Regions from separate parts of the Lysinibacillus sp. NPDC093712 genome, predicted to be linked through region 4. Evidence: riboswitches for the same ligand, from Rfam matches in the RefSeq annotation. Region 4 holds a riboswitch; each other region holds the start of a gene.

Region 1 (7,598 bases), on a different contig from region 4:
GCCATGAGCTTGTTGCAGCTGAATCTATTTTAATTTTGTCATTCAACTTCTCTTTTTCTATTAAATCTCGCATGACTGCCTCAGCCATTGGAGAGCGGCAAATATTCCCTAGGCAAACAAAAAGTACATTAATCATGAAAAATGCCCCCTACGACAAAGCACCCAAAATCAACTTGATTCTGAGTGCTGTCCGTATCATTTTTTATCCGCTGCAATTCGTTTATTTAATTCGTCTGTTAAGGCTATTAGCTCGTGTTCAAGATGGTGTGTAAATTCCTCACGCCCTTCTTTTCCTTTGCCTGTTACATAAAACGGCTCACCATAGATGAGATAACCTTTCCCACGCTTAAACACATCGCCAGCATTTCTCGCTCCAACATAAGCAGCTGGAACAATCTGTGTTTTAGACAACTGTGCAATCGTTATAGCACCTTGCTTTAAATCAGATCCTTCTGAATTTCGAGTACCTGATGGGAAAATCCCAACAATCTTCCCTTCCTTCAGCAACTGCGATGGAACTTTAATAACACTTGGTCCTGGATTGTCACGGTCAACTGGAAAGGCGTTTAAATGGTCAATAAGCCAGCCAAGTCCCTTAATATCAAACAATTGCTTTTTCGCCATAAAGTGAATTTCACGAGGCAAGACTGCAACACCTAAGTTTAATATATCCACATATCCTGTATGTGTACATGCAATAATAAACCCACCATCTTTCGGTAAGTTTTGCTCATCATATACACGTGCCTTTGAACCCGATAATTTTAATATCAATTTGACAAGATTTGCCGTAAATTTATACACTGTTTTATTCCTACCTTATTCAATAGTTATTACCATTGTAATCGAAAAGAGTTGTATACTGCAATTGTTCAAGTCAAATCTATTTGATTTATACCCGACCAACAAGGACATCGACATCAATCGTGATTTCATTTACAGTCACTTCTGCATGTTGCGCCTTATGCCAGCCCATCGGCGTCATTTCAAGCAGTGCAGGAACGAGCACCGAAGCAAGTGGCACCGTATAAGTTATACGCTCAATTGTGACATTTGAAAAACTTTCACGAAAACGTTCTACAGTTTGCTCATTGGAGTACGTTTCTTTTGACGAATCAGCATAAAGTTGTGCACGTAATTGTTGCAAATAGCCACTTTGTGGTACCACTTTTACGACACATCCATTTGATGTAAGTAGTCGTTTAAATTCCTCGTAATTTGCAGGAGATAAAATATTTAAAATAACATCAAAGCTTGTCATGGCAAAAGGACTTTTGGCTAAGTCCCCAACACACCAAATTTGCTTTGGGTAATGCCGAGCAGCTGCAAGAATGCCCTCTTTTGCAATATCAATACCAATACCAATACCTTGTTTTTGCGACAGTATACGAGCTAAATGTGACCCCTCTCCACAGCCTGTATCAAGCACTGTTTTAACTTCTCCTATTAGCTCTGCTATTTTCTCCTCAAGTGGATCATACAGACCACTATCAATAATCGTTTTACGGGATTCAAAAAGATCTTTACTATATTTAGAAGCTGCACTATGCGTCAGCATATTTACATAACCTTGCTTAGCAATATCAAAGGAATGGTTTGCTGAACATGTAAGCCTCCCTTGATCATAGACTTGCATGGACTCCTGACAAATCGGACAAGCAAATAACCCGATATTTGCATCTATTAACGCCGCTCCTGCAGCACGTTTAGAAAGTGCTCCCATTTAATTCGCCTCCTTTTGTTCTGTAGGTGAGACAATTGCAAAACGTTCCCACTTTCGACTTTTCCATCTAAAGTATACGATAATGGCACGCATCCATTCATCTGCTGAAATAGCTAGCCAAATCCCTACTAGTCCCCAATCTAAAACAAAGACAAACAAATAGCCGAGTGGCAAACTCATGCAGACCATTGATAAAAAGCCGATCTTCACTGGAAATCTTGCATCGCCTGAAGCACGTAATGAATTAATAACAACGATATTCATCGTACGACCTGTTTCTAATAAAATACTTAATGCTAATACAGACCCACCAATGGCTATAATCTCTGCATTATCTGTAAATATGCTCATTAATTGTTTTCTAAAAATCGTCACAACACTTACCATTAGTATTGTGAAAATAAAAGCTGAGCGCACGCTTATCCATAATTGATGATAAGCCTCATCTTTTTTACCCGCGCCTACATAGCGGCCTATAATAATAGCTGTCCCCGTACCGATTGCAACTGCAAACAAATACGTAAACATCGAAATATTCATTGCATATTGTCTTGCTGCAAGCGTTTCAGACCCTATATAAGTTGCATAATAAAGGAAGACAATTTGGCAAAATTGATAAAGCACTTGCTCAAATGCAGAAGGTAAACCGATATTTAAAATTTTTCGGACATACTCTTTTGAAAAAGTGAAATAGTACTCGATTTTCACACGTATTTCCATTACCTGATACAGCAACCATGAAAATACAATAACCGCAAGTCCACGACTAATAATGGAAGAAATCGCAGCACCTTTCACACCCAATTCCGGCAATCCCAAATTACCAAAAATCAACCCGTAGTTTAACACGACGTGAACGACATTCATACCGAGTGATACATACATCGTCTGCTTCGTCCAACCATGTACACGAATAATAGCCGCTAATGCATTAATAATAGCTTGTAAGAAAATAAAACTACCAATAATGACTAAATAGCTTTGGGCATATTGTAAGACATCACCCTTCAAATTCATCATCGTCATTAAATGGCTGGAGCCTAAGAAAAACAGAGCACTCATAATAAAACCTAAAATTAAGTTCAACGTAATTGCTAACGCTGAAATCTTTGTAGCTTCTAAAAATCTCTTTGAACCTAAATATTGCGAGACAACTATTGCAGCACCATTGCCTACCACTTCAAGAATTAATATCGCAATATGAATGTATTGATTTGCTGCGCCAACACCCGATACAGCGTTATCCGATAAGGCACTTAACATAAATGTATCGGCTAATCCCATTAACATAAATAAAAAAACTTCTAAAAAAATCGGCCATGTTAAATGAAATAGACTAAACTGGTCTGCCGAATGTTTCTCTCTAATCGCATGTCCCAACAACTTCACTTCTCTCTCTATTACATAAAAATCTATTGTATCTTATCACAGATTTACCACTGTAAAGGATAGCTAATACAAAAATATTTTGAATAGCTTACAAAAAAATCCCTCTCACTGACTTACTGTGAAAGGGCGTCCTATTAGCATAAGCAATTTTCTTGTAATTGCCGGCGTTTTTCTGTTGTTAAACCAAACTCTTGCTCTAAAAATACTGGTTTCGAACCATAACGACTATCTATAGCATCGAAGGCAGCTTGCAAATAATCCTCACGTGCAGACATTAATGCATGGAACTGTTGTAACTCTTGGTCATTAAAAGTATTTTGAATTGCCTGTGCCATTCGTTCTACCATAGGGCGTAAATAAATATTCGTATCTAAATAGTCTTGCATAATCGTTTCCTCGGGTACATCTAATGCGAGCAAAATGAGCGCACCGCCAATTCCCGTTCGATCTTTTCCTACTGCACAGTGATGGACGAGGCCTAAATTATCTGGATTTTGAATTGTAGACATTAATTTTTTAAATGAAGCATTGTTAAAGGGCATTTGTGCATAAAAATCGCGGAACATCTCTGGGCTTACAACCTTATAAAAATTGTGGCCACCGGTATTTGTCGGCATCTCAAATGCGTGGTTGCCCTTTGCAGGAATTTGAATATACTTTGCGCCCTTGAATGTAGGGTTAGGATTATTTAATGCCTCTTGTTGATCTCGATAATCGAAAATTGTTTTAACTCCTAGCGCTTCAAAGCGCTCCTTATCCGCTGGTGTCATCTTACCTAGCGCAGCTGAGCGATAGAGCAATCCATTCTTAACCACTCTGCCATCTCGTGTCTTATAGCCACCCATATCGCGGAAATTCAAGACTGCCTCAAACGGAATAACCTTCATGTCAAACTGTGTCATCCACTACGCCTCCCTTATTTAAGCAATCATATATATTTCTATTTTATAGAACAACCGAAGATAATACCAATTATTCACAATGCCTTTTAGAAGAGATTCAGATTCTATGACTCGCCAGTAGACTTGAAGTTATCGACGGTTGAAGCCCGTAAATCGCCGGTTGACTTGGAGTTATCGCCGGTTGAAGCCCCTGAATCGCCGGTTGACTTGGAGTTATCGCCGGTTGAAGCTCACGAAGCCTGTACTTAGCGGACAACAACGTTCACAAGCAAAAAAGTGTTAGATTGATTGCAGTCAATCTAACACTTTATCTCTTTTGCCCAAGCTCTAAAGGTTGGCTTTCACGATTTAACCTTATTTAAATAGTTCGGGATATACTGCTTTCGCTACCATCTCAACAGCTTCACCAATACGTGGTCCTGGGCGATTTGAAATATCAGTATCAATATAATTTACCGCTTTATCTTGAATGGCAGTGATTGTATTCCATCCATCACGCCCAAGAATTTCACCTACTGCATCTTCTACATAGTTTACTGTTGTTAAAATAACTTGAGGATTTTTCGCGATAACATCTTCCTCAGAAACTTTTACCCATCCTGTTTGATCGCCAAATACATTGTTCACATTCGCTGCATCAAGAATCTCTTGTTGGAAAGTACCAGCTGCTGTTGTATAAATATCTGGCTTAGGGCTAATTTCTAAGTAAACATTTTTCGGTGTTTCTACACCTTTTACTTTTGCTTGCACATCCGCGATTTTCGCTTTAATATTTTTGTTTAATTGCTCACCTTTATCTTTAACGCCCATCACTTCAGCAATTTGTTGAATATCTCCATATACATCTTCAAATGAAGCTGCTGATTTAATAGCAAATACTTTTACGCCTGCATCTTCAAGACCTTTTAGCGCATCTAATGTTTCGGCATTGCCTGTTGAATAAGCAATTACGACATCTGGCTTTAATGCTACAATTCGCTCAGTGTTGAATGTCACAGAATCTGACACACGTTCAATATTTTTTGCTTCTTCTGGGTACGTATCATAATCAGTTGCACCAATAACTTTATCGCCAACGCCTAGTGCAAATAAGATTTCTGTGTTACTCGGTTGTAATGACACAACCGTTTTTGGTACTGCATCAAATGCTACTTCTACATCGCGATCATCTGTCACTTTGTAGCCTGTTTGCTCTGCTTGTTGTCCTGTTTTAGATGTATCGTCCTTTTTAGCTTCATTTGCTGTGCCGCACCCTGCCAATACAAGTGCTAACATTAACACTGTAAGCCATTGGAATTTAAATAGTTTCTTCACTTTACACATTCTCCTTCTTTTTCTTCATCGGATATGATTTGCTTATAAATGGTATTTCAGCAATACCAGCTTGTTGATTCATGTATACAGCCATTACAAAAAATACATTAGCTAATAATCCTAAGTAATCGAAAAGGATGGCTGGTACTTCTCTTTCCTCAGAAACTTTATGTAGAACACGGTATGATTTTTTTGCCTCACTACGACATAAATGAAGCGCAGTTGCAGCCCCTGTACCTTGTGGTAAAACAAAGTTCTGAATTTCTTCCTTTACATGCCCCACATAAAAATCATAGCGATCACTAAGCCATAACAAATCTTCTTCCGTTACCGCTAATTTGCCACGTACTGAGCCGTTTACATGGTAGGCCATTGGCAAAATAGTCAATAAATCTGTAGCCACTACTTCAACTTCTTCAGCTTTTACAGCCGTCAATGCTACACCGACATGAGTTGTTAAACTATCTGTACGAATCTCAAAATCTACTGTAGATATTTTTTCACGCATGAACGGGTAGCAAGAGTAACGGGCATCTTTTTTCATACTTAGTCCCTTCTTTCTTTCATGAACAGATTTTGCTTTACAGGTGCATAAAAAAACGCCGCTCCCTAGGGAACGACGAAAATAGCATATATAGTGCCGCCTCACGCGACATTGCCTATGTATTTGCCGTATATCCTCCTAGCTTCCGAAGAGTTTTTATACATTAAATAAAGGTCGGTCTCCTGGCTCGTACAGCTCACTACTCAATGCAGTAGCGATCATAAAACCTTCCCATCTTGGGTCTTCCCCTTTTCGACAGTGGCATTTTTTATGATTCTTGTACTTACAGTTGCGGAAACAGCTTCGGTTTTACACCGAATTCCCGATTATGCTAAAGTTAGCACCATTATTCTGCAAGAATTATTCACTTGATTAGCAGTTTATCATATATTGATTTGAAAGAGTAGTTGTGAGATTGTGGAATATTCGAATATATTTATACAAAACTTAGCACTATTTCTACATAGCGATAAGCTATTTGTTATTCCAACCTAAAAATTCTGATTAAAATAGCTAGCTATAAAATTTTTTCAATAGCTTGCTCTATATCTAATTGTGAATCTGTCGGTTCAAAGCGCTCAACTGTATTACCTTGATTATCTACTAAAAATTTCGTAAAGTTCCAACGAATGTTACGTCCATCTAAAAAGCTCGGTGCAATTTGGATAATAGCTTCAGCTAACATCTTTTCCTGCATATTCGCTTTTCCGAATTCACGAAAATCTACTTCGTGCTTTAAATAATTGAATAACGGATGTGTCTCTTCTCCATTAACCTGAACTATTTCAAAAATCGGGAAAGTTACCCCGTAGTTAAGCTGACAAAGTTGAGTTGTCTCAACTCCATCTTCTGGGTTCTGCTGTCCAAACTGATTACACGGGAAACCTAAAACAACGAAATTTCCCTTGTCATATTTATTATACATTTTTTGCAAATCTTCAAATTGATATGTAAAGTCACATTGATTGGCGGTGTTAACGATTAACATTGTCTTTCCTCGATACGTCTCCATTGATAAAATTTCACCGTTTGGCTTTTTCACTAAATAATTATAAATCCCCATTTTCTCGACCCTTTCTAATTTACAAAAATTATACTGTTACTATGCTATATACAGTTGCATATTTACGTGTTTCCTCTTTATAGATAGTTTCTTGCTCTCACTTATACGATAGCTTACATCAGTATATAAGACCTATCAAAAACTGAATCCATCCTCCTACTTTCATTATAATCAATAACTTTTCTTTCTTCAAAACAACACACTTGGGCATAAAAATAGCCATCTCGCTATTTTAACGGATGGCTGTTTTATATTTCTTTTTGTATTTTATATCCTGCTCTTCTTCTATTAATCTCTTTGCAATATCTAATAAGTTTTGATCATTCGTAGCATCAAACAATTTCTTAAAGGAGACAATAATATCATATCGAATACGTGATGGTTGCTTTTCATCGATACATGTTTGGAACCTTTTCGCTAAATACGAAACAATTAAATCCCTTTGAACTTGTCCAGCAAGCCCAATTTGCCAAATTGCTTGAAGAGCATGCCTTGCAGTTACTGTTTTTTCATCATATGTTACTGCCCAAATTTTTAAAAAATCATCCAGAACACGTTCTTCCGGGTCACTTTTTGCTGCTAATGCACATAAAAACTGTGCTGCCCGTGCACGAGCATGTCCATCTGTATATGTAAGGGCTTTAATAAGCTGTTCCCAAACTG
Region 2 (7,598 bases), 500 kb from region 4:
ATTGACCACTATTCAAACATAAACGAGAACTATTCTACTCGAAATGTTTTTTGGCACTATCTGTTACAATAAGAATATAGGAAAAATAGAAATGAGGATTTTTTATGTATAGAACGATTGGTGTGCTCGCACATGTCGATGCAGGAAAGACAACCTTTTGTGAACAACTACTATTCCATACAAACAGTATTCAAACGCGTGGAAGAGTCGATCACCAAGATACTTTTTTAGATAATCATACTATCGAACAAGCTCGTGGTATTACCATTTTTGCCGAACAAGGACGGATGCAAATTGGGGATGATACATACACACTAATTGATACACCTGGGCATGTCGACTTTTCACCAGAGATGGAACGCGCAATTCGTGTAATGGATTACGCCATTATTATCGTAAGCGCTGTAGAGGGTGTACAAGGTCATACTGAAACCGTGTGGCAATTGCTACGCCAATACAACGTCCCAACCTTCTTCTTTATTAATAAGATAGATCGTGAAGGCGCTGATGTAGATGCCGTTATGAAGCAGCTTCAAAAGGAATGCTCGAACGATGTACTTTTAATAGACGACCCATTGCGTACAGATTATGTCCAGAGCCACGTTGCTGAATGGCTAGCTGAACGTGATGAACAACTACTCGATGCCTATTTGACAGAAACTCTTGATACACAAACATGCTTTTTACAGTTGCAAAAGTTGATTAAACAAGAGCAAGCATTTCCTTGCTTTACTGGTGCGGCATTAAAGGATATTGGAATAAAAGAATTTTTATCACAGCTCCCTCTACTTACGGAGACTCGATTCGACCATCAAGCACCATTTCAAGGTGAGGTATTTAAAATTCGCCATGATGGAACTCAACGGTTAACTTTTATCAAAGCATTGCAAGGAACTTTACATACACGCCAAGACTTTACATTTGGTGATGTGACTGAAAAAATAACTGAAATTCGTTTATATAATGGAAGCCGTTTTGACACAACACAAAAAGTGCAAGCAGGAGAAATTTTCGCGGTTAAGGGCCTTAGTCTAGCAAAAATCGGTGATATTTTAGGTAGTACAATACCTCCTCAGCCATATGAGCTTGTGCCTACGTTACAAGCTAAAGTACAGTATGATGGACAACAGCATATAAAGGAAGTTTTACAAGTATTCCGTTTACTTGAAGCGGAGGAACCATCGTTGCGAGTAGTTTGGCATGAGAAGTTCCAAGAAATCCATGTACATATTATGGGTGTTATTCAACTTGAAGTACTTACTGAAGTGTTAAAAAATCGCTTTTCTCTTTCTGTTACTTTTGGTGAGCCAAAAATCTTATATATGGAATCAATCGTAACGACTGTAACAGGATACGGTCATTTCGAGCCTTTAAAACATTATGCTGAGGTACACCTGTTAATGGAGCCTAATATTCGTGGAACTGGTAACACTTTTGTTAACGCTTGTCATGCTGATGATTTATCAGTTGGAAACCAACGACTAATTGAAAAACATCTATTTGAACGAGAGCATCACGGTGTTTTAACTGGCTCCCCAGTGACAGATGTATGCTTCACCCTTTTGACAGGACGTGCTCATATCAAGCATACAGAGGGTGGCGATTTTCGCGAAGCAACTTTCCGTGCACTTCGACAAGGACTGGAGCAAGCCGAAAATATATTGCTTGAACCATATTATCGCTTTAAATTGAAAGCATCGAATGATTTTATCGGTCGTATGATGAACGATATCCAGCAAGCAGATGGTACTTTTGATGACCCTCTATTAACAGAGGAACAAGTAACATTAACAGGACGTGTTCCGGTTGCAACTTTTATGCATTATAGTACTACTTTCGCTGCTTATACAAACGGCAAAGGGTCAATATCGTTACAATTTGATGGCTATGATAAATGCCATAATAGTGAAGATATAATTGCGCAAATCAATTACAATAAACAGGCAGATCCCGACTATACATCATCAAGTATTTTTTGTGCGAAAGGAAAGGGATATTCAGTACCTTGGTATGAGGCAAAAGAAGCCATGCATTGCTTGTAATTATCCGAGAAACCGCATTTTCCAAAGCATAACAGCGATTGTGAAAAGTTTATCGGTTATATAGCAAGTTTTATCGGCGATTTTAAAGGTTTTATCGGCGATTTGAATCGTTTTATCGGCGATTCAGCCAGTTTTTATGGCGATTTTAAAAGTTATCGGCAAAATTTTACGATAAAAAATGACAGAAGGCATCGAGAACATCTCGATGCCTTTTATATTAATCCTATAAAGCTTTTTTCGCTTTCACAACAAAGTTATTCGCTGATTCTACAATTACGTAACCATTACTATTCGAAAAATCAACAAGAACCGAACCAGGTTTACTCTTTAAAATTTGTAATTGCTCAATTAATTGGAGCAATAATTGATGTCCATTGCCTCTTGGATGCCAATTTAAATGATAATCATTTAATTCTTTAACACTTTGTAGAAATTGAGCATATTCGCACTCTACATACTTTATTAAATGTACTATTTTATTACTATCTTGATTTGTATGAACTACTAACGACAACTCTTCTAAATAAGTGTGATAGAAACGCATAACCATCGAGCATAGCAAATCATTGACTCTTGCAGCACTTAAGATGGGCTTTGGCTCTAAATCTAGCCTATCTAAATTTGGTTTAGCTCGAATCGAATCAATACGTGTTATTAAATGATACGTCTCCCCATTTACCTCATAAACGATTGGATTTGTTGGCATGTACATCATAAAGCCATTCTTTTTTGTTTTCAGCTCATCCGCCACACTTGCTTTAGCAAAAAGGCACCCTTCATACACATCATTTTGAATCCAAATGATGTCTTTGTTATAAAAAATTTGATTAAATAAACGTTCGTTCTGAATAAGGCCTGTTGCTAAAAACTGGTCAACAAGTGCTTCAATGACCATTCTCGTTTTTGGCTGCTTGGCAACTTCAATGCGCGGCAATTTACAAATCTTCATATCTCCATATTGCTTTTCCTGTGTTGTACAAACATGAATCTTCATCATACGTGCACCTCGTTTCGTACATATTTTCAAAACAAATGTTTCGATTACATAAAAAGACGGATTTCCTGCTAAATAAGAGGAAATCCGTCGTTACGGCTAATCATTATCATTCATCAAGCAACATCAAACATTGCACCAATGGGAGAGATTTGGCTCGATGCCGTATCCCTTTATATCCTTTGGTTTTTATCGTTTGACGTACTGTGACGAACAGAACATTCTGTTTTGTCAACATGCCACCTCCTATTCCTCGTAGGTTATTGGTGTGTACTTGTAACAGGCAGGTCTCCTGACTTATGATCATTGCTTCTTTTCACCTTCCCGTCATTGACAGTGGTCTTCGAAAAGTCGCTAACATTTACAGTTGCGGGACAGTGTCGGACTTACACCGACTTCCCTTTTCAGTAAATTGCACGCAATTTACACCTATTACTACACGCTATTCAGTTGTGATAACTTATAGTAAACTCACTAGTATACTATTAAATAGTATTGTAAAGTAATGGAATTTCAAAGTCAAACAACTGTATAAAGTATCTATTGTCTACAACTGCTTAAAAACGAAATATCATTCACATTCCATCGCTTGAAATAGCTTTTGTGCATAGCTATCGGTGAAATTAAATCCACCTTGTTCCTTGTACTGTTCATCGACAATTTCGCCAGCTTTCATTACATATATCCGTTCACTCAAATAAGAAACTGCTTTTAAATCATGAGAAATAAATAAAATCGCCATGTTTCTTTCTTTATTTAACGTAATTAATAAATCGATAATTTCCCGCTGAATTAGACGATCCAAGCTAGAAACAATTTCATCGCATACTATCAATTTTGGTTCTACTAGAATAGAGCGTAATAAATTTACTCTTTGCTTCTCCCCACCACTAAGTTCAGAGGGCAGAGCATGTAATACATCGTTTGACAACTTGACCTTCTGAAGCATCGTTTGTATATAGGTATCCGTTACGAATTTCTGATGCTGCAATGGCTCCCTTAATTGTTCCTTTACCGTCCACATAGGGTTTAAAGCATTACTTGCATTTTGGAAGATAATTTGGCATTTTTCGTAAAAGGACTTTCGATTGTTCTTTGTGATTTGTTGATTTTGAAAATTCACGGTCCCTTTATCAGGTGATTCTAACTGCATAATGATTTTGGCTAAAGTACTTTTACCGCTTCCACTTTCTCCTACAAGTCCGACGATTTCGCCTTCTCCTACAGTAAGGTTTATATTTGCTAACACTTGCTGTCCTGTTCGATAGCTTTTATTTACGTTTTCTACCCGAAGCAACTAAAACGCCTCCTAAAAATGATTTGTGACAAGCCGTTTTGTATACGGATGTTTTGGTTGCTCAAAAATTTCTGTCGCTTGCCCCTTCTCGACAATCTCTCCATCTTTCATTACAACAATCGTATCCGCTAGTGAAACTGCAACCCCTAAATCATGGGTAATCAATATTATAGTTGTTCCCAGTTGAGCATGAAGATTTTTTAGTAATGCCATGAATAGTTGTTGATGCAGCATATCTAGTGCAGAAGTTGGTTCATCAGCTATCAATATGTCTGGCTTATTATACAATGCACAGGCAAGCATACAACGTTGCAGCATACCACCTGACAACTCAAATGGATAGCAATCTAATACATCTTCGGTCAAGTTTAATTCCTTTAATATAGCGGTCATTTTAGGAAGAAACATCTCTTTCTCCTCACCCATTCGTAAGGCAGTAAACATATACAATTGTTGTTTCATTTTTTGGGTAGGAGAAAAGCTATTTGTAGCATCTTGAAAAATGGTAAAAATATGTTTTGTCCGTAACAGTAAACTATCTTTTTTTGACATCGTCATTATATTTTTCCCATTAAAGTAAACTGCCCCTGTCGCCTCAGCCTGTGGAGGGAGCATTCCTAAAATTGCTGATACGGTTGTGCTTTTCCCACTCCCACTTTCACCAATAACTGCTGTAATTTGGCCTTTTGGCACTGTTAACGAGATGTTGTGGATGAGATTTTTATTGTTCACTCGAACAGTTAAATTGTCGATTTTAAACATGGGATCGTTCTCCTCCTTGTTTGAAAGTGCTCCCGATTGCTTGCACACATAATATCGTCACAAAAATCATAAACCCAGGAAAAAGCCCGATCCACCAAGCACCAACGAGTAAATCATTTTGCGCTGTATACAGCATCGTTCCCCATGATGGGATGGCTGGCGGCACACCGATACCTAAAAAGCTTAAAGACACTTCGGTAAAAATCGCACCAGCAAAATTAAATATCGTCACGACAAAGATAGCTGGCAAACTATTACGTAATAAATGACTAAATATTATTTTCCACAAAGGGGTACGGAACATTTTAGCCATCTGAACAAATTCCATTTCCTTTAAACGAATAAACTCTGAGCGCACGATTCGAGCTGTAACAAACCAGCCTGTGAATCCGATAATCATTGCCATTCGCCAAACACTGCCTTGCATAATTGCTTGCAGGGCAAGCACAATTACTAAGGATGGGACCGTTAAAAAAGCCTCCAAAATGCGCATCATTATTACATCGACGGCACCACCAACAAAACCGCTTATACCACCGTAAATAATGCCTACAATGCTAGAAATTACGACTGACACAATGGCGATGAAAAGTGTAACTTTCCCACCAACTAGTATTCGTGATAAAACATCTCTGCCTAGCTGATCTGTACCGAGTAAATGTGTAAGATTAGGTGCTTCATAAATCTGATTCATATCCATTGCATTTGGCTCAAAAGGTGCCAACAGTGAGGAGAAGATGGTTGTTCCTAATATTATGCAAAGAAGTGCAAGCAAAAATAGTGGCATCTTCCGTCGTTTTCTCATACTATTTTCCCTCTTCTCAATCTAGGGTTGATGCAAATCATTAAAACGTCGATTACAAATAAGCAAATGACCACCACAACACCAATAATTAAAATGGCTCCCATAAGTACAGGAAAATCTTTTACCATAACTGATTTCACTAGCAGTGATCCTAAACCGGACCAGCCAAAGAGTGTTTCAACTACTATGGAACCACCAAAGAATGAAGGAATCGTCACACCAATATAATTGATATACGGAATAACAGAATTCCGTAGTATGAGGTTTCTTATTTGTCGGTCTGGTACTCCATTAGCACGCGCAACTTGGACATAATAACTACGATTCTCTGCCTTAACACTGTCCTGTAAAAAACGTGCGAATATGCCCACATGAGAAATTACTAAAACAATTAGAGGGAGCACCATATGGTTTAAACGATCAAGCCAACCTCCATTGCCACGCACATCATTCATACCTGAAGAAGGAAACCAACCAAGCTGTACCGAAAAAATTATTATACAGACAATACCTAGCCAAAATGGAGGAATCGCAGAGCTTGCAATACTAAAAACCGATAATCCTCGATCCAATAAAGAACCTTCTTTCATTCCTGCCCGTAATCCTAGCCAAGTAGAGACAATTGTAACGATGAATAATGTGAGTGCCACCAACTGTAATGTGTTGGGTAAACGTTCTAATAAAATCGTTATTACTGGTCTACCTTCTTTTGCAGAATAGCCTAAATTCCCTTTTACCGCTTCACCTAGCCAAGTGCCATATTGAAGAAGAACTGGCCTATCTAAGCCAAACGCTTTTTCTATTCGTTCTTGCTCAGCTGCTGTTAATGTTTGAGCATTGCCTCCATAATACGCCGCCGCCGGATTGCCAGGTGCAGCATGCATAATGAAAAAAGAGAGGAAGCTCACGATAATGAGGACAATTGTCCCCATTATCACTCGCTTCCCGATCCACTTAGCGATCATTCCATTTCCACTCCTCGACATTCCATAAGAAGCCGGCGCCGTGATGACCTAAAATACGCTCTTTCACACCACTAATATTTTTATTAATGCCATAAACAGCATCAACATAGGCAAAATAAGCGAACGGTGGATCTTCTGCTAGCTCCTCTTGTAATGCCTTATAGACTTCCTTGCGTTTTTCAGGATCGACAGTTGTTCTTCCTTCTTCTAGCAAAGCATCTACTTTTGCATTTGCATAGCTACCATAATTGTAGCCAGCACTTGTTACGCTAGATTCGCCAGAATAGAATAAACTGTACGTATGGTGGTCGGCATCATATGGACTTCCCCAACCAACCATGAACGCTTGTGTTTCTTCAATAACGATATTGCTCCAATCAAGTGCCGCTACTTCAACATCTGCTCCTATTTCTTTATAGCCTTGCGCTACATAATTAGCCATATTGACACGAACTGTATCTGTGATCGGTGCAGTAATAGTAAAGGCGAGCTTGTTACCGTCTTTATAGCGGAATCCATCATCTGCTAATATCCAGCCTGATTTTTCTAATAATTCATTTGCTTTTTCAACATCAAAAGTATAATGTTCAATATTTTCGTTTACATAGGCATGCTTTTGTAGGGGCGAATACGCTTCTTTCCCATAACCATGTAAAATACCTTTGACGATGCCAGCTCGATCTGTACCGTAGCTTATCGCTTTTCGAACATTGACATCCTTCCAAAGTGGATA
Region 3 (7,598 bases), on a different contig from region 4:
TGATTGCAGTAGAAATGGAAGTAAAGCCTACAAGCCGCATTCTCCTTATGATGCCGTTAACGCATTCAGCACCATTGCATTTATTTTTAATGGCTGGCATACTTGTTGGCTCAACAAATGTATTAACGCCAACATTCACACCAGATTTATTGATAGATTCGATTGAACAAGAAAAAACGACGCATTTTTTCGGGGCTCCTGTTGCCTATTTATTAACTGCCCAAACAAAGAGATTGCAAACAGCGGATTTATCTTCGATGAAATGGTGGGTTTATGGAGGTGCACCGTTATCACAAAATGAAATTCGCCATCTACAAAAAACTTTCCAAACAGAAAATCTAACATGTGTTTATGGATTAACAGAGGCTGGGCCAAGTGGTTCCTTAATGTTCGGACAAGAGCATGAAACAAAGGCGGGGAGTATCGGTCAGCGTGCACCTCTAGGGACGGAGCTTCGTATTATTAACGACAGCGGGGAAGATGTCGAAGTGAATGAAGTGGGCGAAGTTGTGTTATTTGGTGAAGGCAATATGTTGGGGTATTACAGGGATGAAGTAGCAACAAAGGCAGCATTTATAGATAGCTGGCTGAAAACAGGAGATTTAGCTCGAAAAGATGAAGACGGCTATATTTGGATTGTAGATCGTAAAAAGGATGTTATTATTTCGGGCGGTGTCAATATTTATCCAAAAGAGATTGAGGATTTACTTTTAAACTATGAAGGCATTTTTGAGGTGGCTGTTATTGGTGTCCCTCACCCGCAGTGGGGAGAAACCGTAAAGGCAGTGTATGCTGCAAAGGCAGAGATTGATGATAGCGCACTAAAAGCGTATTTAGAGGAGCATCTTGCAAAATATAAAATTCCACGCTTATTCGAACAAGTGGAAGCGCTACCAAGAAACGCTTCCGGAAAAATATTAAAACAATCGTTGAAGGAACAAGAGGTGAGATGAATATGAAAGTATTACAGCAAGATGCAAATCGGACGACTAACTTTTTCACAGAGGATGAAACACTACACAAACTATTAGAAATGATGCTAGATAAAGAACTTCTAGTCTATGCTAAGCGAGAGTTAAAGGATTTCGGCGAGCTTTGTGCAAATGACATCGACGTGAGAGCGAAGCATACGGACAGAGAGGGAGAGCCCAAACTGCAGCGATACAATGCTTATGGTGAGGATATATCAGAAATTTGGGTCAATGAAGGCTACAAAAAAACGATTGAAGAAACATATAACACAGGGATCGTTGGCTATGTGCATAAGGACATTCCACAGTTAGGTAGAAAGGGAAATTATGTGTATAGCTTTGCACAAGGCTATTTACTGTCACATGCAGAGCCTGGCTTCTATTGTCCAGTTACCTTAACGATGGCAACAGCTTATTTGCTTGATCATTATGCGAGTGATGAGTTGAAGGACAGGTTTTTACCACATGTTTGTGCAACGGGGGATACAGAGCTATATGAGGGGGCAACATTTTTAACGGAGCGGCAAGGAGGCTCAGATGTCGGCGCAAATGTTGTAGAGGCTGTCGAGGAAGGAAGTCAGTATCGTTTGTATGGAGAGAAGTACTTTGCATCAAATGTTGGAATGTGTGGTGTGGCGATGGTATTAGCACGTATAGAAGGCGCTTCAGCAGGTTCGAAAGGTTTAACATTATTTGCTGTACCTTGGCGTCAAGATGACGGTAAGGTTAACCACCTTCGCATTCGACGTTTAAAGGATAAGCTCGGTGTCAGAGCAGTACCATCAGGAGAGGTGGAATTCGATGGTGCACTGGCGTATATCGTTGGAGAGCCGAATAAAGGAATTTATTATATGTTAGAGGCACTTAATTTATCGAGAATTTGTAACGCAGTCGCTTCCATTGGCATTATGCGTCGAGGCTATTTAGAGGCGAAGCATTATGTAACAAACCGAAATGCGTTCGGGCAACCTTTAATTCAATACCCAATGATTCAGGATACATTAGGGAAATATGCTGCGAAGCTCCATGTAGAAGTCGCTACTGTTTTTGATCTTATTCAATTATATGACAAGGTAACGAGTGGTCAGGGGAATGAGCAGGACATTATTCTTAATCGTTTGAATATCGCCATCATGAAAAAAGAAACGGCTGAACAGGCGGTGCATTACGCAAGCGAAGCAATAGAATTGCATGGAGGAAACGGCTATATCGAAGATTTTGTAACGCCACGTTTACTTAGAGATGCTCAAGTCCTTACGGTGTGGGAAGGAACGGCTAACATTTTAGCACTAGAGCTTATTCGCTTAGTAGATAAATATAATGCCCATGAATTATTTGTACATGTGATGCGGGAGCGTTTGACGAAGTTAACTGATTGTTCGTTCGTACAAATTGTAGGCGAGCAACTGAAGAAAATCGAAGCAACATTGCAAGTCTTTAGTCGTTTGGATGAGGCTACGAAGTCGTATGAGGCAAAGGGCGTAGCAGAAAAAATGGCTCATCTATACGAAAGTGTAGTGGCAGTCGAATGGGCAGTCCAATTTGGCGGCAAGTATGAAAAGCTAGCAGATATTTATTTAGAAGATACATGGGCATTGCGCGAAATAGGCGCACCAATGAAAACTGTTCAATATTTTTCGGAAATTATGTAGCGGGTGCCAGGCACACAAACAATTTTGAAAATTTTTATTATTAGTAAAAATCCGCGTAGACTCCTACGGGAACGCACGCAATGTAAGCTGCAACAAACCGCGCGGGTAGCGACGTTTGTGGCTTACGTATGTGCCCGCGGAAAGCGAAGTGGATTTTTCCGATTTAGGAGTCGGCATTATGTTAGGTTCTATGTAGTGCCAGGCACTCAAACAATTATACTAGTTGATCGAAGTGTAAAGTGTCCGCACGCAGCGGAAATCAACGGCAGTAGCATCACAAAAAAGAGACGCTAACTTAGCGTCTCTTTTTTTATCGTTATCTATTTCTATTTTCATGTATAATAAAATCAACTGAATATTATAAAGGTTCTTTACTAAAGTAAAGTGAAAAGGGAAATCGGTGTAATTCCGATGCGGTCCCGCCACTGTAAGTGTGAGTTTTTTCAATCTATGCCACTGAATTTTTTTGGGAAGGCATGAAAAAGCATTTGGAGCACGAGCCAGGAGACCTGCCTTTATAGAACGATACATTGCAGCCTACGAGGATAGGATGGTGGTTTATTTGTGCAAGCACCGCCTCTCGTTATGATGACGAGAGTTTTTTTGTTTTGGAAAGCTACTGACGATAAATAATTGAACATAAAGGCAATAAGTTCGGGTAGGGGAAATGCCTACATAATATCGATCAATCTACTGAACAAAGCTGAAAAATGCACATACAATCTAAGGAGGTCTCACAATGAAAAAGTATTGGAAGATAGGTTTATCAGCATTTTTAGCAATGGGCATTCTAGCAGCATGTGGAGAAGAGCCGAAAAACGACAAATCGGCAACAGAGCAACAGGAGCAACAGGATACAAAGCAGCTAGACGAAGCAACGTTCCCGCTAACAATAACAGATGCTACTGGCAAAGACATTGTACTAGAAGCACCGCCTGAAAGAATTATATCTCTTATTCCAAGTAACACAGAAATATTATTTGGACTTGGCTTAAATGATAAAATCGTTGGCGTAAATGATTATGATGATTATCCACCAGAGGTAGCTGACAAGGAGAAGGTCGGCAGTATGGAATTTAATATAGAACAAATTATTGCGTTACAGCCTGATATCGTTTTTGCACATGAATCAGGTATAGCTTCTTTAGGTGGAGCGATGGATCAACTGGAAGCAGCGGGTGTTAAAGTATTTGTTGTGACAAACGCTAGTGATTTTAATGAGACATATACGACGATTGAGCAATTAGGTCGTGCCACTGGTAAGCTTCCAGAGGCAGAAAAAATTATTGCCAATATGAAAGAAAAGGTTGAGGAAGTCCAAGCAAAATTACAGGACGTGAAGCCAAAGAAAGTCTTTGTAGAAACGTCAGATGAACCAGAAATCTACACACCTGGCAAGGACACATTTATGCAGGAGATGCTAGAGATGATTCATGCCGAAAATATCGCAGCTGATACGGATGGCTGGTTCAAAATTGATGCAGAACAAATTATTACAAAAAATCCAGATGTCATCGTGGTCACTTATAATTATGTGCCCGATATTTTAACGAAAATTCCACAACGTGCAGGCTTTGATACAATTACGGCTGTAAAAAATAAGGCTATTGTGCAAGTAGATGAAAATATGACAAGTCGTCAGGGCCCGCGTTTAGCAGATGGGCTTGAAGAGTTAGCGAAAGCCATCTATCCTGAGGCTTTCGAGTGAGCAAAACGGTTTTAGCTTATGTAACAGCCATTACGTTACTTATTGTTAGCATCTGGTGTGGCGTATCAATAGGCTCGGTTCATATTCCGTTAGAAGTATTTTGGAATAAAGCGGCAGATGAAACTGCTGCCAATATTTTATGGAAAATTCGTTTGCCACGAGTATTGCTCGCAGGTCTTGTAGGAGCATCGTTGGCGATTGCAGGGGCAGCCTTTCAAGGTTTGTTAAAAAACCCGTTAGCAGATCCGTATACGCTTGGTGTATCTTCAGGAGCGTCAGTCGGTGCTGTCATGACATTATTTTTCGGCATCTCTTTACCAGTTGTCGGTTTGTATGCATTGCCAACGCTCAGTATGGTAGGGGCTGTACTAACGATGGTAGCTGTGATGAGCTTTGCCAGAATAGTAGACCGTTCTCTGAAAATGGAAACACTTATTTTAACGGGGGTTATTTTTAGCTCGTTTTTAGGCTCACTTATCTCATTAATGATTGCGTTATCAGGTGAGGAGCTCCGCCAAGTGATCGGCTGGTTACTAGGGTCAGTCTCGATGCGGGGATGGCCGTATGTGCAAATGATTACCCCATTCGTTGTCATTGGCTCTGTTATTTTGTGGACGCAAAGACGCGAGCTAAATGTTCTGCTATATGGAGAGGAACGGGCGAAGCATTTAGGTGTCAATGTAAAGCGTAGCAAATATTTAATTTTAGTAGGAGGCTCCATGCTTACTGGGGCGGCAGTTGCTGTTTCAGGAACAATCGGCTTTGTCGGCTTAGTTGTGCCGCATATGACTCGTATGATTTGGGGTTCAGATCACCGTCATTTATTGCCGTTATCTTTTTTGAATGGTGCAACATTACTGATCATTTGCGATTTAGTGGCGCGTACGATAATTATCCCACGTGAGCTACCGATAGGTGTTATTACTGCATTTATTGGTGCACCTGTCTTTTCTTATATTTTCTATAAGCAGCGTAGAAGCAAGGGGGTACGTGTATGATTATCGTTGAACATCTATCAGGTGGCTATGAGGACGTACCAATCGTTAAGGATGTAAGTTTTACGGTAGAAAAGGGGAAAGTCCTTGGCATTTTAGGGCCAAATGGAAGTGGCAAATCCACATTATTGAAAGTAATTAGTGGCGTATTACCAGCAACGGCAGGAACTGTTTTATTGGATGGCAAAAATATTAAAACATATAGTCCTCGCACATTGGCAAAAAAGATGGCCGTACTACCACAATTACATGCCAATGCATTTTCAAATACAGTACGTGAGGCAGTATCGCTCGGTCGTTATCCACATCAAACTGGCTTTTTTTCTCATTGGTCAGAGAGGGATGAGCAAGCAGTTCAATATGCCATGGAGCAAACGGGCGTCACACGCTATGAGCATACATCAATGGAGTTTCTATCAGGCGGTGAGCAACAACGGGTTTTTGTAGCACAAGCTTTAGCGCAAACAGCGGAAGTATTATTGCTAGATGAGCCGACAAATCACCTAGATATTGCGCATCAACGTCAAATTTTAGATATGGTGCGTAAGGAAGCAATTGAATGTGGTTTAACCGTTATTATGGTGCTGCATGACATGAATTTAGCCTCCCTCTATTGCGATGAATTGTTATTAATGGAAAGAGGCTGTGTACGCGCTATAGGTGCACCACATAAAGTATTAATAGCGTCTCAAATTGAGGACGTATATCAGGCAAGAGTGACAACCTATGCCCATCCAGAAATACCTAAACCGCAAATTACAATCATGCCATCATCAAGTGAATATCAGCAACGAGCTGTCATTGTAAAAGAAGATTTTAACGTAACAACAGATTATATCCAACTGAAATCAAATGTCCCGTTAAAAACAGTTTCTTCAGCTGTTCATAATCCCGGAATAGGGTGGTATGACTGCCTATTAAATCGCTCTGTACCAGGAGACTATGTTGTTAATGATGTGAAACAAGAGGTCGCGAATTTTTTACAAAGAGAGCATTTTTCGCCGACTAGCACAGTTGTCATGTTAACCGCTGTTCCTACACAACTCTACGCACTAAATGAATATAGCACTTCTTTCGGTAGTGTGTTTGTCGTTGTCACTGCGGGTGTTGGAAATGCTGTAGATGTCTCTCGCACACACGAAAGACAGGATACGCCATATATTGGTACTATTAATACGTGGGTCATCATCAATGGCTGTTTGTCGGAAGAGGCATTTTTTCAAGCATTGATGACTGCAAATGAAGCAAAAACAAAGGCATTGCAAATGGAAAACATTCGCGATTACCGCAGTGATACAATTGCAACGGGCACTGCGACAGATAGCTTACTTATTGCGGCAACGCAAAAGGGTGAGGAAATGCGCTATGGTGGGCCGATTACAGATGTCGGTAAGATTATTGGTAAAGGCGTTTATGAGACGACGATACAAGCGATACAAAATTATAAAAATAAAGCATAGGAGTGAAAAAGGGATGAAACTTTACACGAAAACGGGCGATACAGGGAAAACAAGCTTAATTGGTGGGCGTGTCGACAAAGACAGTCTACGTGTTGAAACATACGGAGCAATTGATGAATTAAATTCGTTTATCGGCAAGGCAGTGAGCGAACTAGATCGCGAATTATTCAAAGACATTTTACTTGATTTAGAAACAATTCAACATGAGCTTTTTGATGCTGGTGGAGATTTGGCCAATGTTATGAAGGAGCGTCATTACAAGCTAGCGGAAGCACCGATTGAAGTATTGGAGGCACGTATTGATGCATTGTCTGATGAAGCGCCACCATTGGAGCGATTCATATTACCAGGAGGGGCTCCTGCAGCTGCAACATTACACATTGCACGAACTGTTGCCCGTCGAGCAGAGCGTCAAATGGTAACGCTAATGAAAGAAGTTCAAGATGTGCCTACTATTGTGCAAAAGTATTTAAACCGTTTATCAGATTATTTATTTGCCGCTGCACGTGTTGTTAATGCTCGTTTAAATTTACCTGATATTGAATATATTCGCAGTGGGAAAGTGTTTAAAAAATAAGTTGATTCTCTGAACAATAGTGGCTCGAGCCTGCCTGTGGCAAGCATCTGCCCGGAGCGTAACGATGTGAATCATCATTTTTAAAAATAAATATTTTAAATGAAACTTATTACAGAGAACACTAGTGATTGGAAGAAAAAGTGTTAATTACGTTAAATTAATATACAAAAAAGCTACTTTGAAGGAAAATTCAGGGTAGCTTTTTCACTTATAAAATGTAAGAATATAAAATTAT
Region 4 (7,598 bases):
CAATAATTCTTGTTTTAATCGGAGCAGCTAGCTATGCTGTATGGCATTTTGGGACAAATATCGCTTCCGAAAAAATAATTGAAAAAGTAGAATCTAATTTAGATGACAAAAATCTAGAAGAAGTTAAATCTTATATCGAGAACGATTCGAAGGTTCAAGAAATTGTGAGCGAGGCAGCAACTACAAATCCGGATACTCTTCCGTTCCAAACTAAGGAAGAAGCGACACGTGTGTTAATTAAAAAAGTGGGCGTTAATCGTTTACTTGAAATTCAGGAACAAGCGCAAAACGGTTCAATTAATAAGGATGAAGTATTATCCGAAATTGAAGGTAAACTGTCTGAAGATGAAATTTCTGCTTTAAAATACGTTTTATATAAGGAATTAAATAAATAAAACTAGTTATTTAAAAGTTTAAATTAAAATAGCAGAGAGGCTAAGATTAAGAATTTTTAACCACGCAACAGCTTCTCAATGTGTCGAGTGTATGTGGCAACACATTGGTGCTGATGGGTTTTTATTAGTATCGGCTCGATTCCTATTTAGTAGAATCGAGTCCTTTTTTCTTATCATCCTTCTACTGTGCCTTTCCTTCACTATATGAGCTACTTTTTGGGGAATAATGAATATAAAATTGAATTTTCCAATCTTTTTCCCTACTTCTTTTTTAAATTGATAAATGCTCATTTAATTCCCTCTATAGTCTAGTTGACTATCATTATAAATAATCCTTTTTCTTGTTGTTCAATAACTCTATAAATTTATACCAATTAGTTCAATTTAATCCGTAATAGGGCCCATTAATGAAATCGAGCGCTAATCCTTGTAATCGCGCTCGAATATTGAATATTAAGTTTGTGATTTCTACCTATTGCTTGCTAACCTGTCTCTATTTAAATATAAAACAACTGTTCCATGACTTAAAAGAAAACACTTAGTTACTAATTATATTAATAATTTTCTGTTGAGCATCTTTGGCTTCAGGGGTTGGCATAACAACAAACACATGAATCATTTGAGGATAAACAAAGGTATTGATTTCAATTCCTTGTTCTGTTAGTTTTTCATCAAGTTTCATGGCATCTGGATATAAAGCCTCGTGTGTTCCAATAAAATGAGTGATCTTCCCAAGTCCATTAAAGTTACCGTAAATTGGACTAATTAATGGGTCAGTTACACTTTTATCAGCTGCCCATATCTTTGTAATTACTTCCATTCCTTCACGAGCTAACAGAGGATCCTTTTCATCATATTCAGGTATAAGAGGATTGCTCAAACTCATATCAACACATGCAGATAATAAAATAATATCTTTCGGTTGAGGCAAATCTTCCATCTTTAAAAGATGGCCCAGACCAAGTGAGATATTTCCGCCAGCCGAATCTCCCATGATAGTCAATTGATTGATACTTTCCACAGTTCCAAGAATTTCTTTATATAGGTTTAGGATTTTCGAGTAGGCATCCTTATAGTTAAAATGAGGTACTTTAGGATAAATAGGAGCAATAATTTTTGCATCTAAAGATTGTGCCATATTATCCATGAACAACCAGTGTAAATTTAAAGGTTGACTCGTCCAAGCACCACCGTGTATATAAAGAATAACTTTTTGTTTCGAGGACTTTTGGTCATTTAATGTGAAGACTTGCATGCCCTCGAATGTCAGCTCCTGAATATCACTTAAAAATGTAACATCATCCCCAATAACATAGGGATTAGTATTTTCAGTCCCTCTTTGCTTAAGGAAATTTTTGGTGTTTTCAATAGTAGAAAAAGCCTTTTTATTACCTTGGGAAGTTATCCATTTTTCAAATTGAATACTTTCTTCAGAACGTGCTCCATTATAAATTTCTACACTCATTTTCATTTCTCTCCTTTAAACTTTTTTATTGTTTTCATCCTGTTTCATAACACGAAATGATTTGAGCTAACCATGTATTTCTTTATGTGCAGTCTTTGTTGGATAGAAGGTCTTGTGTAGACTGGTATTCAATTAGATGGGCCAACTAGTCATTGCAATTGTATCACACCTTTTTTACTAATTATTGGACTTTATTACAAATTATCTTACTCCATTACATATGATTAATCTTTAGTTAAAATGTACAGAAATACCTATACAAAAAAACTCCCCAATAAAAGTTTGGACGCACATGAAAAAGCCACGAATGCTGTACCATCAACGTTTCGTGGCTTTCCTTGGGAACATTATTTATACAAGTTTTTATGCACATTCTCCAAAAGTCAGTCATAGCAATGCTTTAATTGTATTTGGAAGTTGCACTATCGACGGTTATATAACCTATAATAGATTAAGTCTCTCTATGTTTTCATTTCTATTATTTTTCTGATTGTTCTTGCTTCTTTTTCAAATACTCTGCACGTATTTTTTCAATTTGCTGCTTTTTATCAAATTTGGCAGGCTTGTTTTTTTCATGAAACTTTGCCACAGCTACCTTACCTTTAGTATCCAATTGATATTTCCCCACTTTGTTCACCTACTTTTCTTATCCTTAAAGAAGAATCTATTCACCAACTATAATATACCTTATTTTACTGAAGTAAACCTTATTAGTGTACTACAAACCATTGCCGAATGGTCATTTATAATTCTTATCTTTACAACCTTGAATTTGCTGATTCATTTTAAAATTTTCAGTTAAATCTATTAAGTTTGTTTTTAATTAATTTTCTATACAAGACCGTCCTGTCCTATATACAGACAAAACCCCCTGAGAATTTTCATCTCTCAGGGGATTTATCATTTTTGAAGAGAAATCAACGTTTTCTATTCCTTTATTTTTTATATTTACAATCAATATGTGGATTGCTGAACTTGTTGACGTAATGTTTTAGCAGCAGCAACCATATGAGCGAGCGCTGCAACTGTTTCCGGTTCTTTTCTCGTTTTTAGACCACAATCTGGGTTGATCCAAAATTGATTTGTTGATAATACTTGTAGGCTATCTTGCATGATACTTAACATTTCTTGTTCGCTCGGCACACGAGGGCTATGAATATCATAAACACCTAATCCAATCCCTTTTTTATATGGGTTTATTTGCAGTGATGCAATTAGCTCTCCATGACTGCGTGACGTCTCTATAGATATAACGTCGGCATCCAATGCACTAATTGGTTCAATAAAATCATTGAACTCACAGTAACACATATGTGTATGAATTTGTGTTTCATCCTTTACAATAGCCGTAGCAAGCTTAAAAGCATTCACTGTCCAATCCAAATATGCGCCCCACTGTTCTTTACGTAAAGGCAATCCTTCACGCAATGCAGGTTCATCGACTTGAATAATAGAAATGCCAGCCGCTTCTAGTGCCTCAACCTCTTTCCTTAGTGCAAGTGCAATTTGATAGGTCACATCTTTTCGCGCAATATCATCACGTACAAATGACCAGTTTAATATCGTAACAGGACCTGTTAACATCCCTTTCACATATCGATTTGTTAAACTTTGTGCATAGGCAGTTTCTTTCACAGTCATCGGCGCTTCCCATGCAACATCACCATAAATAATCGGTGGTTTTACACAACGAGAGCCGTACGAAACGACCCAAGCTTTTTCTGTAAAAGCGAAGCCTGTTAACTTTTCACCAAAGTATTCCACCATATCTGTACGCTCGAATTCACCATGCACGAGTACATCAATATCTAAATCTTCTTGAATGGCAATCCATCGTTTCGTTTCTTGTGCGACAAAGTCAGCATATGCTTCATCTGAAAGCTGTTTTTTTCGCCATGCATTACGTGTGCGCTTTACTTCATCAGATTGAGGGAAGCTACCAATCGTAGTCGTTGGGAATAGTGGTAGCTGCAGTGACTGTTGTTGAATAATCTGACGCGCATTAAAATCATTTTGACGTTCAAAATCCTCTGTCGACACCGTTTGTACTTCTTGTTGAACAGCCTGATTATTTCGTACAGGATGTTTTTTTAATGCTTCAATTGCTTTCATGCTCTCAGAGATAGTATGATTTGACGTGTGATTTTTTTCTTTTAAATACTTAGCCACCTCTGATATTTCTACTAATTTTTCATCAGCAAATGCAAGCGCATTTTTTAAGACAGGCTCTAATTTTGTTTCAAGTGCGGTCGAAATCGGCACATGCTGTAAGCTACATGACGATTGAACCCACAGCTCTTGGGCACTAGTCAGCTGTTCAATTGCCCTAACTGTAGTACTTATCTCTGCTAAATTTGCCCTCCAAATATCTCGTCCATTAACAATTCCTACTGCCAATACTTTATCATGTGGAAAGCCAAATTGACGTAGCGCCTCCATATTTTTCGTATAGCCATGAACAAAATCTAAGCCAAATCCTTGTACAGGGAGTTCAATTAGTGTGTTATAAGCTGATAACGATTCAAAATAGGTTTGTAACATAATATTAGCCTCTGGTACAGCGGCTGCTAATTGTGTATATATTTCTTGCACAAGTTTGACCTCCGCCTCATCTAATGATGTGACTAATGCAGGCTCCTCTAATTGAATCCAATCAGCACCGGCTGTTACTAGTTCTTGAATAACCTGCGCATACAGTGGTAGTAGTGCTAAAATAAACGCAACTTGTGTTACTTTATCGTAACCTTTTGTTAGCTTGCAAAATGTATATGGCCCGATTAGCGTTGGCTTTGCAGTAATGCCATATACTTCTTTAACCTCAAGGAAATCTGCAAGTATTTTATTGTCTGTTAGTTGCAGAGCTTGACCTTCATATTCAGGGACAATGTAATGATAATTTGTATTGAACCATTTTGTCATTTCACTCGCAACAGCTTCTTTATTTCCACGTGCTACCGCGTAATACGTTTGTAAGTTAACCTTTCCACCCTGCCAGCCGAAGCGCTTTGGCACTAAGCCAAACATAACCGCTGTATCAAGCATTCTGTCATACAGTGTGAAATCCCCAACTGTGACAATATCTATACCGCTACGAAGCTGCTTGTCGATGCGTGCAAGACGGATTTCTTTAATTTTTTGTAAGAAATCTTCTTCTGTAAGTTCATTTCTCCAAAATGCCTCTAATGCCTTTTTCCATTCACGGTCTTCCCCTATGTATGGGTAGCCTATTACAGTCGTTGTATACGTCATATTCCTTCTCTCCTCTGGTTTAAAATAAAAAAACCATCTTCCTTTTTAGGAAAATGGTAGTTATTGTATATCTAAATTAGCTATGACGAGGCGATACGATAATATATTAATTATCGTATATATTCGTTAGTCGCACAGTGCCGATTCGGTCACATCTCACCACCTATTTCCACGTAGGTTATTTGGTGTGTACTAGACATTGGCAGGTCTCCTGGCTTCTCATCAACACGCCTCACAGCCTTCCCAGTTCCCCAGTGGCATATGTGATTTGCTCCGATTTACAGTTGCGGGACAGCGTCGGATTTACACCGACTTCCCTTTTAAGCCAAACTTTCATTTGGCACCAACTCTTACACAATATTCAATTATGTTTCCTACTATAACATATATTTTTCTGAAAAGTATAACTTTTATGAAGATATATGTATTATTTCTGTACAGAGTTACACTTTGAGTAATTTTTAAATGGACTAATTGACGACATAATAATAAAACAATCTACTAATCCGAAAAGGTATTTTAAGTAATTTGTAGAAATATATAGTTATAGAAAGAACGTGCGAGGAGGATTACTATGATTGTCGGATTACATCACATACAATTAACGATTCCAAAAGGTACCGAGGAGCAAGGGAAAGCTTTTTATTGCCGTTTGTTAGGCCTCAAAGAAATAGAGAAACCAGAATCTCTTAAAGGGCGTGGTGGATTTTGGCTACGAGTTGGTCAGCACGAAGTACATGTTGGCACAGAAGAAGGCTTTGATCGACTAACAACGAAAGCCCATATTGCCTATCAAGTAGAGGATGTAGCATATTGGAAAAAAGTATTAACAGCGCATCATATCGAAATCCTTGATTCTGTTCCAATTCCTAATTATGAGCGCTTTGAATTTAGAGACCCTTTTGGTAATCGAGTAGAAATTATTCAGCCTATTTAAATTTTTAAAAAGCAGCCATCAATGGCTGCTTCAGACTATAGACAAACGCGAAGATTTTCGAGTTTGTCTATAGTTCTTTATTATTTAAAATTAATATAAAAGTGATGACTACTACCGTTGATTTCCTGTATGGGCTGTCGATTTCCGCGGATACACACGTAAGCCGCAACCCCCACTATCGCGCTGTCTGGTGCGTCTCACGTTCTGTGCGTTCCCACAGGAGTTGTCCGTCCTCTACTCCAATCACCCATGACTCAAACTATGTATTTCATACTTAATGATAAACAAAAAAATTCCTATACTACGTGCTTTTATAAATACTATTTGACTCATATAGTTATTTTTATATCATTCCTTACCCTTATTTTGATTTCCCTATTAGCACATTACCTAGCATTGTTTCTATGTGTGATAATCCATAGTTGCTAGCGTTTTTTGTATGCACTATTTATCAAACTGAAACATTTGTAATGAAACTGTAAATTCAAGCGATAAAGCCTTATATATCAAGGTTTTTACATAAAGCGATGCTCCCTGTGGAAACATTTACCTCGCAGAACCCCTACTTTTTCATGCTACGATTATTGCAACAGCAAGCAAACAGATATGAATTTACTGCTCGCTTACAGGAGGTAAAAACAGCATGAAAAAACAATTTTTAAAAACTACACTAGCATTATCGATTGGATTTAGCTCATTCGGAATCGTTCAAGCATCCGTTGAACCAATCAAAGTAGAAGCTGCAACAACAAATGCACAACAAAATGACCAAGCTGTCGCAGCGAAGGCTGAGCAACTTATTCAAACAGGAAAAAGTTTAATTGGGAAGGCTACATATAGTAATTCAGTTTACAAGTCTACATATCCTTACAAGTTTTCTTGTGCTTCATTCATTATGTATATTTTTGAACAGAATGGAGTAGACATTGGTACTTATAATGAAAATTATATGATCCAGCAAGGGACATTTGTTCCTAAAAGCCAATTGCAAAAAGGCGACTTAGTATTCTTTAAAAGTAAAAAAACGGGCACAGATCCCGATCATGTAGGCATGTACATTGGAAATAACAAAATAATTCATATGGCTGATTCCAAGCAAAATATCGTCATTTCAGATATGGGTAGCAAACCTTATTACACTGACAACTATGTATCTGCACGCAGAGTATTACCAACATTACTATCGGCTAACCCTGCAACGAAAGGCGATAAAATTGTTGAAAATGCAATAACTTATAAAAATAAAGTAACAATAAGCTCATTAAATAAAGAGCAAAGCTTACAATTTACAGCCCCTGGTTTCGTAGAATATGTCTATCGTAAGAGCGGTGTAAACCTTGGTACAACAACTCTAAAAGAACAAATGGCTAAAGGAACTACGGTATCACGTGCCAATTTAAAAAAGGGCGACTTAGTGTTCTTTAATAGTGTGAAAGGGTCAAATAACCCTTCTCTTGTAGGTATCTACGCTGGAGATCAACGTATCATCATTCCAATTTCAAGTGGTGTTACAACTAGAGTACTCTTTGTGGATTATTATAAAGAGCATTAT

The links. Region 4 has a riboswitch for cobalamin ahead of metE (5-methyltetrahydropteroyltriglutamate--homocysteine S-methyltransferase). Riboswitches for the same ligand answer to the same signal wherever they lie in the genome.
Region 1: linked by a shared signal. The riboswitch ahead of ACQKNX_RS19555 (hypothetical protein) and the one ahead of metE (5-methyltetrahydropteroyltriglutamate--homocysteine S-methyltransferase) in region 4 are both predicted to bind cobalamin.
Region 2: linked by a shared signal. The riboswitch ahead of ACQKNX_RS06480 (hypothetical protein) and the one ahead of metE (5-methyltetrahydropteroyltriglutamate--homocysteine S-methyltransferase) in region 4 are both predicted to bind cobalamin.
Region 3: linked by a shared signal. The riboswitch ahead of ACQKNX_RS16400 (ABC transporter substrate-binding protein) and the one ahead of metE (5-methyltetrahydropteroyltriglutamate--homocysteine S-methyltransferase) in region 4 are both predicted to bind cobalamin.

The regions. Positions count from the first base shown of each region.
Region 1 is NZ_JBNNUU010000006.1:104,057-111,654, forward strand. It holds gene ACQKNX_RS19525 (low molecular weight protein-tyrosine-phosphatase) at 1-136, opposite strand, end outside; gene ACQKNX_RS19530 (lysophospholipid acyltransferase family protein) at 196-804, opposite strand; gene ACQKNX_RS19535 (putative RNA methyltransferase) at 893-1,723, opposite strand; gene ACQKNX_RS19540 (MATE family efflux transporter) at 1,724-3,103, opposite strand; gene ACQKNX_RS19545 (tyrosine-protein phosphatase) at 3,247-4,014, opposite strand; gene ACQKNX_RS19550 (ABC transporter substrate-binding protein) at 4,369-5,328, opposite strand; gene ACQKNX_RS19555 (hypothetical protein) at 5,330-5,872, opposite strand; cobalamin riboswitch at 6,028-6,235, opposite strand; gene ACQKNX_RS19560 (glutathione peroxidase) at 6,390-6,935, opposite strand; gene ACQKNX_RS19565 (hypothetical protein) at 7,168-7,598, opposite strand, start outside.
Region 2 is NZ_JBNNUU010000001.1:1,244,932-1,252,529, forward strand. It holds gene ACQKNX_RS06475 (GTP-binding protein) at 105-2,042, shown strand; gene ACQKNX_RS06480 (hypothetical protein) at 2,266-3,039, opposite strand; cobalamin riboswitch at 3,302-3,484, opposite strand; gene ACQKNX_RS06485 (dipeptide/oligopeptide/nickel ABC transporter ATP-binding protein) at 3,608-4,333, opposite strand; gene ACQKNX_RS06490 (ATP-binding cassette domain-containing protein) at 4,346-5,095, opposite strand; gene ACQKNX_RS06495 (ABC transporter permease) at 5,088-5,900, opposite strand; gene ACQKNX_RS06500 (ABC transporter permease) at 5,897-6,865, opposite strand; gene ACQKNX_RS06505 (ABC transporter substrate-binding protein) at 6,855-7,598, opposite strand, start outside.
Region 3 is NZ_JBNNUU010000004.1:183,697-191,294, reverse strand. It holds gene ACQKNX_RS16410 (class I adenylate-forming enzyme family protein) at 1-953, shown strand, start outside; gene ACQKNX_RS16405 (acyl-CoA dehydrogenase family protein) at 956-2,623, shown strand; cobalamin riboswitch at 2,971-3,154, shown strand; gene ACQKNX_RS16400 (ABC transporter substrate-binding protein) at 3,363-4,331, shown strand; gene ACQKNX_RS16395 (FecCD family ABC transporter permease) at 4,328-5,329, shown strand; gene ACQKNX_RS16390 (adenosylcobinamide amidohydrolase) at 5,326-6,786, shown strand; gene ACQKNX_RS16385 (cob(I)yrinic acid a,c-diamide adenosyltransferase) at 6,800-7,363, shown strand.
Region 4 is NZ_JBNNUU010000001.1:745,683-753,280, reverse strand. It holds gene ACQKNX_RS03840 (hypothetical protein) at 1-395, shown strand, start outside; gene ACQKNX_RS03835 (alpha/beta hydrolase fold domain-containing protein) at 934-1,860, opposite strand; gene ACQKNX_RS03830 (hypothetical protein) at 2,339-2,488, opposite strand; gene metE (5-methyltetrahydropteroyltriglutamate--homocysteine S-methyltransferase) at 2,815-5,109, opposite strand; cobalamin riboswitch at 5,294-5,472, opposite strand; gene ACQKNX_RS03820 (VOC family protein) at 5,684-6,046, shown strand; gene ACQKNX_RS03815 (C40 family peptidase) at 6,690-7,598, shown strand, end outside.